Regions from separate parts of the Nocardioides sp. NPDC006303 genome, predicted to be linked through region 1. Evidence: riboswitches for the same ligand, from Rfam matches in the RefSeq annotation. Region 1 holds a riboswitch; each other region holds the start of a gene.

Region 1 (3,264 bases):
TGGGGTGCACTGGCAGACTGTCCGGCGTGACCGAGACCGAGCCCTTCCGCATCGCACTGCTCATCGACGCCGACAACGCGCCTGCCTCGAAGATCGACGACATCTTGAACGACCTGGCCGAGTACGGCGAGGTGACGATCCGGCGGGCCTACGGCAACTGGACCAAGTCCGAGCTCAAGGGCTGGATCGAGGAGCTGCACGATGCCGCGATCAGGCCGATGCAGCAGTTCGACCTGACCGCGCACAAGAACGCCTCCGACATGGCGCTCGCGATCGACGCCGTCGAGCTGCTGCACGCAGCGATCCCGGACGCGTTCGCACTGGTCTCCTCCGACTCCGACTTCACGCCGCTGGTGCACTACCTGCGGGAGAAGGGCCGCGCTGTCTACGGCTACGGTCGGGAGAAGACGCCGGCGCCGTTCAAGAGCGCCTGCACCCGGTTCACCGTGGTGGAGAAGCTCGGCGGCTCCGAGGAGGAGACCGAGGCCGACACCGAGCCCGGGACCACGCGCACCCGCAAGCAGTCGTCCGCGGCGACCAACGGGCAGGCGCTGAAGCGCAACGCCCGGCTGATCCAGCTGCTGCGCAACTCCATCGCCGCGGCCGCCGACGACGACGGCTGGGCACTGGTCGGCACCGTGGTCTCCCGCATCCGCAACCAGTCCTCCGAGGACCCGCGCAACTACGGGTACGCCACGTGGACCAAGCTCATCAAGGCGATCGACCTCTTCGAGCTCAAGGACGAGGGCACCTCGGCGATCGCGGTCAGCGACAAGCGCACCAAGAAGTGACGTACGGCCCTCTGGACAACACAGCTAACGAGTCTCCGCGGTGGCCGGGCGAGCACATCTGACGCCCTTGGGTACCGACCCGTGGAGGTGCTTCAGCGCGGCCTTGAAGTCGCGGCAGCGCTCGGCGTCCTCCTTCTTGTTCGAGGGGTAGCCGATCGCCGCGTTGACCTTGCCCATGTCCAGGGCGTCGGCGAGCGGGTTGATGTCGCGGGCGACGGTCCAGTACCACCGCGAGATCGGCGCGCTGTAGTCCAGCGACCGGGCGAGCTCGGGGCGGCGGCGCAGGTCGATGTCGAAGTAGGCGCCGGCGTCGGAGTAGTTGGCCTCGCCGGTCAGCTGGATGTAGCCGCGACCGGTGAACTTCCGCTTGTCGCGGCCCTTGGCGTCGTGGTGGAAGGAGCTCTCGTTGGCGAGCGTGGTCAGATACGCCGCCTGCCGGTAGGCGGTGGTGATCCCGGCATCGGCCATCGCGCGGTTGAGGCTTGGCAGCCCGGTCTCAACGGTGCTCCGGTCACCGACCTTCTCGCCGAACATGGCGACCAGATCGGCGTACGTGACCGATGTCCGCGCCTCCTCCGCACCGGCCGTCGTGGTCGAGGCGAGGGCGAGAAGGGTGGCCGTGATCGAGGTTGCGACAAGGCCGAGAATCCTGTGGCGCATGGGGACAGAGTGACTGCTCGGCGGCGATCCCGCAAGCAGGGCTCGCCAGGCATAGGATTGCCCCCGCATAGCAGAGCCTCAATCAACACACGCCGTGGTGGGGGAAGCCGGTCGAATCCCGGCGCTGACCCGCAACCGTAGGCCCAGGCACCGAGAATGTCCTGGGCGAGCCGGAGCACCCGCTGACGGACGCGTACTGACCTGACGCTGTCGTGGAAAGCAGCGGGTCGGCCCTGGGCCTTCCCGACGAACAGCGCGGAAGGAACCATGAAGAAGACCGTCCTCGGTGGCATCGCCGCCGCCCTCGCCCTCACCTCGCTCGCCGGCTGTGGCGAGAAAGCCGTCGAGGAGGGGGAGAAGCCCACCTACGACGCCAAGGTTTCCACCGCGGTGGCCGACTGGCTCGTGGCCCAGGCACCGGAGGGCGTGGCCCGCAACGCGCAGTACGGCACCGACGACTTCGGGCTCAGCGCCGACATCGGGATCGCGCTGGCAGAGGTCGGCGGCTACGACGAGGAGATCTCCACGATCGCCGCGGCGGTGATGGAGAACAAGAAGGCCTACACCTCGCCCGGGTTCGGCACCGTCACCTCGGCCGGGGCGACCGCGAAGGCGCTCGTCCTCCAGCAGAACGTCGACGCCTCCGACCCCGGTCTGCTCAAGCAGCTCGAGGGCACCGTCGCCGAGAACGGCCGGATCGCCGACGAGCTCGACCCCAAGGACAAGAAGGCGGCCGACTACTCCAACACCATCGGACAGTCGTACGCCGTGTGGGCGCTGAACAACGCCGAGAGCAAGGAGGCCGCGGCCGCGACGGAGTTCCTGGCCGGACAGCAGTGCGAGGAGGGCTGGTTCCGGGTCACCTTCGCGGCCGACCCCGCCGCCGCTGACCAGACCTGCGACGCCGACCCGAAGGCCGTCCCGGACGCCGACGCCACCGCGTTCGCGCTGATCGCCCTGTCCGGGGTGGCCACCCCGGAGGCGGAGAAGGCCGTCGAGGCCGGCGTCGAGTGGCTGAAGGAGACCCAGACGGAGGACGGGTCGTTCAAGGCGGCCACCGGCAACATCGCCAACTCCAACACCACCGGCCTGGCCGGGTGGGCGTTCGGTCGCGCGGGTGAGACCGACGCCGCGGAGAAGGCGGCGAGCTGGGTCGCCGACCACGTCGTGACCTGTGGCGACGACGCCGGCGCGGTGGCCTATGACGACGCCGCGCTGACCGAGGGCAACACCAAGGGCCTGACCAAGGAGTCGGAGGGGATGTACCGCCTCGCCGCCGCCCAGGCGCTGCCGTCGCTGGTCTTCCTGCCCAAGGATGCGACCGCGAAGAGCTCGTGCTGATCCTGCGGTCCTCGTTGGTGGCCCTGGCGATCCTCGCCGGGGCCACCGCACCTGTCTTCACCCCCGTCTCCGCCTCGTCTGCGGCATCATCCGGCGAGGCGTGTGACGGCGTCACCGTCGTCGTCGAGCCCAACGCGCTGGGTGGCGATCCTGAGGTCACCTGTGTCCAGCCCGGGGAGGGTGACACCGGCGCCGACCTCTTCGAGAAGGCGGGGCATCCGCTCACCTATGTGACCTCGATGCCCAGTGTCGTATGTCGCGTCGATGAGCGGCCGAAAGCCGCCGGTTGCGCCCAGATGCCGCCCGCCGACGCGTACTGGTCGCTGTGGATCACCGACGATTCGGGGGCCTGGAGCTATGCCTCCAGAAATGTTACCGAAATCAGCGTGACCTCCGGGCAGGGTGTTGCGTTCACGTGGATAGACGACGATGTCGTTACCGCTCCGGCGACGGAGCTTGGGGATGCTGTGGG
Region 2 (3,264 bases), on a different contig from region 1:
GGTTGGTGGGCTCGTCCAAGAGCATCACCGGGCACTCCTGGGCGAGGCCGCGAGCCATCACCACCCGCCGCCGCTCGCCGCCGGACAGCCGGTCGCACGGGTCGTCGAGGCGGTCGGCCAGACCGACGGCGTCGAGGGCCGAACGAACGATCTCGCGCTCCTGTCGTCCGCCTCGGGACCACGGCCTCGTGCGTGGCACCCGGCCCAGCGCGACCATCTCGCCGACGAGCAGCTCCGCGGAGGCGACCTCTTCCTGGGGGACGTACGCCATCCGGCGGGCGCGTTCGCGCGAGCTGGTCCGGGCGGTCTCGCGGAGTTCGCCGGAGTCATCGGCGAGGTAGGCGTGCCCGGCGCTGGGCCGCAGCACTCCGGCGAGGATCCGCAGCAGGGTCGACTTGCCCACGCCGTTCACGCCCACGATGCCAAGGCGGGTGCCCACCGGCACGTCCAGATCGACGTCGCGAAGCACCTCGCGCTCGCCCAGCCGGGCGGCGACGCCGCGCAGCCGCAGCGCGGGCTGGCCGCTCATCCGTCGCCGCCGAAGCGATACCGGCCACGGCCCAGCAGCAGGAGGAACAGCGGCGCGCCGACGACGCCGGTGACCACTCCCAGCGGGATCTCCTGGGGCCGGGCCACCACCCGGGCGAGCACGTCGACCCACAGCAGGAACAGCCCGCCGCCCAGGGCCGCGACCGGGAGCACCACCCGGTGCTGGGCGCCCACGAGCAGCCGGGCCGCGTGCGGCACGATCAGCCCGACGAACCCGATCCCACCGCTGACCGCGACCAGGACCCCGACCAGCACGGCCAGCGCGACGAAGAGAGTCGTACGCAGCGCCGCGACGTCGACGCCGAGCGCGGCAGCGGTCTCGGGGCCGGCGGCCAGGGCGTCCAGCCAACGGTGCAGCGCCAGCATTCCGAGCCCCAGCACGAAGCCGAGGACTGCGGGCAGCCACAGCTTCTCCCAGCTGGCGCCACCGACGCTGCCGAGCATCCAGAACATCACCGAGTCGGCCGCACGCGGATCATCGCTCATGAAGACCAGGAACGAGGCGATCGCGGAGAGTCCGGAGGAGAGCACGACTCCGGAGAGCACCAGCCGGATCGGGGTCAACCCGCCCTGGGCGGTGGCCACCAACCAGACCAGCATCGCCGAGCCGACCGCCCCGAGCAGCGCTCCGCCGGAGACGGCATAGATGCCGAGGCCGCCCAGCGCCCCGGTGGTGATCGCCGCCGTCGCCCCCACCGAGGCGCCCGAGCTGATCCCGAGCAGGAACGGGTCGGCGAGCGGGTTACGGACCAGGGTCTGCATGCCGGTACCGGCCACTGCCAGGCCGGCGCCCACCGCGAGCGCCATCATCGCCCTGGGGACACGCAGCTCCCACACGATCACGTCCCACTTCCCCGGCGCGTCGCCCTGGAGCCGGTCGCCGACCGTCGCGACGACCTCACCGAGGGGTATCCGCTCGGACCCGAAGGCCAGGGACGCGACGGCGCTGAGCACCGACGCGAGCAGCAGCCCGGCCACCAGCGGCACGAACGGGACTCGTCGTCTCCCCTCACGAGCACGGCGCGGGCTCAGGGTCTCGCGGGACAGCGTTTCCACGGCGGTCGGCCTCTCAGGTCCTCTGGACCCTGGTCGCGAGGGCCGTGACGTACATCTGAGCCGACAGGTTTTCGGACTCGGGTTCACCCGGTGACGCCGCCTTCCCAGGGACTCGGTCCCCAGTGGCTTCCTGGCCGTCACCGTCGCCCTCACCGCTGCGCGCCAGTCCCGGATTCACACCGGAGTTCCCTGGCATCCATCAGGATGCGTTCGACTCGGCGCAGAGGCTAGCACGGGCTGCGGAGACGGTGTCGGAGACGTTTCCGACGACACGGCGGAACACAAGATCTAGGAAGTTGCATTGGTGTAATTCCCGCATATAGTGGTCCTCGCAGCTGGTTCTCCCACCTCGGCGACGGGGCGGGAGAGGCAAGAGGGAACCCGGTGTGAGTCCGGGACTGCCCCGCAGCGGTGAGTGGGAACGACCGCCGTCACGAAGCACTGGGAGCAAGCCGGCTCCTGGGAAGCGACGGCCACTAGGACCGAGCACGATGACGCCCACGAGTCCGAAGACCTGCCAGTGCCCACCTCATGGTGGGGTCCGCGACCTCGAGGGAAGGTCAGGGGATCGAGCGAGCACCACGTGACCGGGTCCGCCCGGCGCGCTGCCGCCGTCCTCCCTGCCTCGGCACGGATGCACGAGACATCCAGCGGGCCGGGGGCCCGCGTGAGCAAGGGGCATGGGGCTTGATCGACACCGAGGGTCTACCGATCCGCACCGAGAAGTCGGCGTACGTCTTCGACTATCCGATGGCCGAGGACCTGGCCAAGAAGCAGCGGAGCATCTTCTGGACCGCTGAGGAGATCCCGGTCGAGAACGACAAGCAGGACTTCCTGGTCAACATGACCGACGCCGAGCAGGCCGCGGTCAAGACCACGCTGAAGCTGTTCACCATCTACGAGCTGATCCTCGGCGGCGAGGTGTGGGGTGACCGGATCTTCCACGCGTTCCCGCGTCCGGAGGTCCAGATGATGGCCAACGCCTTCTCGTTCGCCGAGCTGAACATGCACGCGCCGTTCTACGCGAAGCTCAACAAGGTGCTGATGATCGACACCGAGGAGTTCTACGACTCCTACAAGAACGACCCGGTGCTGGCCGAGCGGATCCAGTTCGTCTGGGACGCGATCGCCGACGAGGACCTGCTCTACGCGCTGAGCGTCTTCACGCTGATGGAGAACTGCGTCCTCTACTCCAACTTCGCCTTCCTCAAGCACTTCCAGTCCGGCGGGAAGAACCTGCTGCAGAACGTGATCAGCGGCATCAACTTCTCCGCCCGCGACGAGAACCTGCACGCCACCGGCGGCGCCTGGCTATTCAACACCACCCTCGATGAGTACGCCGCCACCGTCCCGGCCGACAAGTTCGAGGCCGAGCGCGACGACCTCTTCGCCCGCGTCCGCGGCGTCGCCGAGCACCTCTACGCCCACGAGGCCCGGATCGTGGAGATGCTCTTCGACCACGGGCCGATCGCCGGCATCGACCAGGCCGACCTGGAGACCTTCGTGAGGTCCCGCATCGACATGACCCTGGAGAACATGCGGATGGAGCCGCTGTTCAACGTCGAGGCCAACCCGATCGCCGAATGGTTCTACAGCGGCATCAACGGCACCCAGTTCCACGACTTCTTCCAGGTCACCGGCAACGAATACAACCGCAAC
Region 3 (3,264 bases), on a different contig from region 1:
CCCGACCTTGTCACGGCGCCGGTAGGCGTCGAGCAGCAGCGAGAGGACGGCAGCCTTGACCTGCGCCATCCGCTTGCGCGCGGCCATCGACCCGGACGCGTCCACGCAGAAGAGGACCAGGTTGGCCTCCCGGCCCTCACGGACCGCGGTGCGGAGGTCCTCGATCCGCAGCTCGACCTTCGCCGACGTACGGTCTCGGGCGCCCTGCTTGCCCGCGGCCGCCTTGAGGGTCTCGACGAGGTGGAGCGAGCCGCGGGTGCTGACGCTCGCGCCGATCCGGCGGCCGCTGCTCCCGATCGCCTTGCTCCGGCCGCCGGTGCGGCCAGTGCCCAAGCCGGTTACGGTCAGGAGGCGGGGGCGGTACGCCGGGGCAGCGGCAGTGACGGACTCGGGTGCGGCACCGGAAGGAGCCTGTGGCTGGTCGGGTGCGTTGTCGGCCGTGTTGGTTTCGACACCGCTCGCTTCGCTCGCGGGCTCAACCAGCGGGGGTTCTCCGTCGGTCGAGCTGTCCCCGTCGGTCGAGCCACCGGAGCCGCTAGGCGGAGGCGTGTCGAGACCAACACCGTCACCTTCGGCGCCCGAGTTGTCCCCCGAGTCATCCGAAGGCCCGCCCTCCGGCGGCTCGGGCGGCAGCTCCTCGTCGCCGAGGATGCGGTCGAGCAGGTCCTCGTCGAGCCCGGGAGCGTCGAAGGGGTTGCGACGGCGGCGGTGCGGGAGCGCCAGCAGAGCAGCCCGGCGGATGTCTTCGCGGGTGACCTCGGAGCGACCGGCCCAGGCCGCGTGCGCGACCGCGGTGCGGGCGGTGACGATGTCGGCGCGCAGCCCGTCGACCTCGAACGCCGCGCAGACCTCGGCGATCTTGAGCAGCCCGGGCGCGGTGAGCCGAACCTTCCCGACGAGCGCACGAGCAGCAGAGATCTGAGCGGTCAGATCGCGCTCGGCGGCCACATAGCGCTCGACGAACGCAGGAGCGTCCAGGTCGAAGGCCATCCGGCGGCGTACGACCTCGGCGCGCAGCGCCGGATCCCGGGGCGCGGCGACCTCGACCGTAAGCCCGAAGCGGTCCAGGAGCTGCGGGCGCAGCTCGCCCTCCTCGGGGTTCATCGTGCCGATCAGCACGAACCGGGCGGCGTGCTCGACCGAGACGCCGTCCCGCTCGACGCTGACCCGGCCCATCGCCGCCGCGTCCAGCAGCAGGTCGACGAGGTGGTCGTGGAGCAGGTTGACCTCGTCGACGTAGAGCAGGCCGCGGTGCGCCCGCGCGAGCAGCCCCGGCTCGAACTCGACCGCGCCGCGCGACAGCGCGCTCTCCAGGTGGAGCGAGCCGACGACCCGGTCCTCGGTCGCCCCTACCGGGAGCTCGACCAGGCGCACGGGCCTGCTCTCCTCGACGGCGGCGGACCCGAAGGGCCCGTCAGGCGACTCCGCGGACGGGTCGGCCGGGTCGATCGAGAACCGATCCCCGGCGTAGACCGAGATCGAGGGCAGCACGGCCGCCAGACCGCGTACGGCCGTCGACTTCGCGGTCCCCTTCTCGCCACGGACCAGGACGCCGCCGATCTCCGGGGAGATGGTGGTGAGCACGAGCGCGAGGCCCATGTCGTCGAGGTCATCGGCCTGGCAGCCGAGGACGGCAGAAAATGGGTAATGAACCGGCATGGAGAGGCTCCCGCTCCCTATCGCTTGGATTGGATGGACGCGGGGCCGGTCTTCGGACTTGTCGAGTCCCCACGAAGGGGCTCGTTCACCGCAGCGGGCCTGTGCCGGATTCTCACCGGCTTCCCAGATTCTCCCTTCCCACCGTCCTCACCAGCTCCTGTGACAGAGCCGATGACTGGGCAGTCGGGGCACCTCGCGCCTGAGCGGCCACTGTAGCGTCTGGCCTCATGATCGTCGTGGTGGGCATCGGTGCCGGAGGTTGGGACGAGATCCCCGTACGTCACCAGCAGCTGATCCGGGAGTCCGCCGTCCTCCTCGGCGGGAAGCGCCATCTCGACCTGGTCCCGGACGTGCCCGGCCAGCGGCGCGAGCCCTGGCCATCACCGCTGCGCGAGGGCCTCCCGGCGCTCCTCGACGGCCTCGGGGAAGCGGTCGCCCTGGCCTCGGGCGACCCGCTCGTATCCGGCATCGGGACCACCCTGATCTCGCTTCTCGGTCGAGAGAACGTACGCATCGAACCGGCCGTCTCCTCCGTCGCCCTCGCCCGCGCCCGGATGGGCTGGGCCGCCGAGTCCTGCGTGGTCGTCAGCCTCGTCGGCCGCGACGTGTCGCTGGTCGCGCGCGAGCTCGCTCCCGGCCGCCGGATCCTCGCGCTCTCCTCGGACGAGTCCACTCCCGAACAGGTCGCGAACCTGCTGGTCACCACAGGTTTCGGAGCCTCGAGGATGACCGTCCTGGGCGAGCTCGGCGCGGAGACCGAGAGCACGCGGACCGCGACCGCCTCGGCGTGGGAAGGGGAGGTGCCGCGCCTCAACATCGTGGCGATCGAGTGCGTAGGCGCACCGCTCTTCGGCTGGGCTGCCGGCCTCCCCGACGACGCCTTCGAGAACGACGGCCAGCTGACCAAGCGCGACCTTCGGGCCTCGGCGCTGGCCCGCCTCGCCCCGGTCCCGGGGCAGCACCTGTGGGACGTCGGCGCAGGCGCAGGCTCGGTAGGCATCGAGTGGATGCGCACCCACCCCACCTGCACCACGACGGCGATCGAGGCCAGCCCAGAGCGGGCGGCCCGGATCGCACGGAACGCGTCCCGACTCGGCGTAACCGGCCTGACCGTCGTCGAGGGCCGCGCCCCCGATGCCCTGGCCGACCTCCCCACCCCCGACGCGATCTTCATCGGCGGCGGCGCGACCCGCCCCGGCGTACTCGACGCCTGTCTGCGAGCCCTCCGCCCCGGCGGCCGCATCGTCGTCCACGGCGTCACCCTGGAGACCGAGCAGCTCCTCGCCACCGCCTACCAGGCACACGGCGGAGAGCTCACCCGGATCGCGGTCGAGACCTCCGCCCCGATCGGCACCTTCACCGGTTGGGCCCCGGCCAGGTCGGTCACACAGTGGACCCACTCCATCGGGTGAGATCAGCCGGCGAGGTCGCGGCGCCAGCGCGGGGTGGTCGACTCGAGGGCCGCGAGAAGCCCGACGGTCTCTGACGGGTCGCTGAGGCGGTCGCCGAATAGTTCCTTGATGCGCCTGAGCCGGTGGCGCACGGTCTGCTCGTGGACCATGAGGTGCTCGGCGACGACGGGGGCGCTGGGGCGGGTACGCAGCC

Evidence for each region. A riboswitch is a leader RNA that binds a small molecule or an ion and turns the genes downstream of it on or off. The one in region 1 is predicted to bind cobalamin.
Region 2: another riboswitch for cobalamin. It lies ahead of ABZY89_RS26320 (iron ABC transporter permease); the one in region 1 lies ahead of ABZY89_RS22360 (prenyltransferase/squalene oxidase repeat-containing protein).
Region 3: another riboswitch for cobalamin. It lies ahead of ABZY89_RS26360 (VWA domain-containing protein); the one in region 1 lies ahead of ABZY89_RS22360 (prenyltransferase/squalene oxidase repeat-containing protein).

Annotation. Positions count from the first base shown of each region.
Region 1 is NZ_JBEXRR010000035.1:38,161-41,424, reverse strand. It holds gene ABZY89_RS22370 (NYN domain-containing protein) at 27-791, shown strand; gene ABZY89_RS22365 (glycoside hydrolase family 19 protein) at 816-1,451, opposite strand; cobalamin riboswitch at 1,518-1,653, shown strand; gene ABZY89_RS22360 (prenyltransferase/squalene oxidase repeat-containing protein) at 1,719-2,792, shown strand; gene ABZY89_RS22355 (hypothetical protein) at 2,786-3,264, shown strand, end outside.
Region 2 is NZ_JBEXRR010000051.1:5,248-8,511, forward strand. It holds gene ABZY89_RS26315 (ABC transporter ATP-binding protein) at 1-529, opposite strand, end outside; gene ABZY89_RS26320 (iron ABC transporter permease) at 526-1,536, opposite strand; cobalamin riboswitch at 1,650-1,835, opposite strand; cobalamin riboswitch at 1,925-2,142, shown strand; gene ABZY89_RS26325 (ribonucleotide-diphosphate reductase subunit beta) at 2,293-3,264, shown strand, end outside.
Region 3 is NZ_JBEXRR010000051.1:15,552-18,815, forward strand. It holds gene ABZY89_RS26360 (VWA domain-containing protein) at 1-1,659, opposite strand, end outside; cobalamin riboswitch at 1,685-1,824, opposite strand; gene cbiE (precorrin-6y C5,15-methyltransferase (decarboxylating) subunit CbiE) at 1,887-3,071, shown strand; gene ABZY89_RS26370 (helix-turn-helix domain-containing protein) at 3,074-3,264, opposite strand, start outside.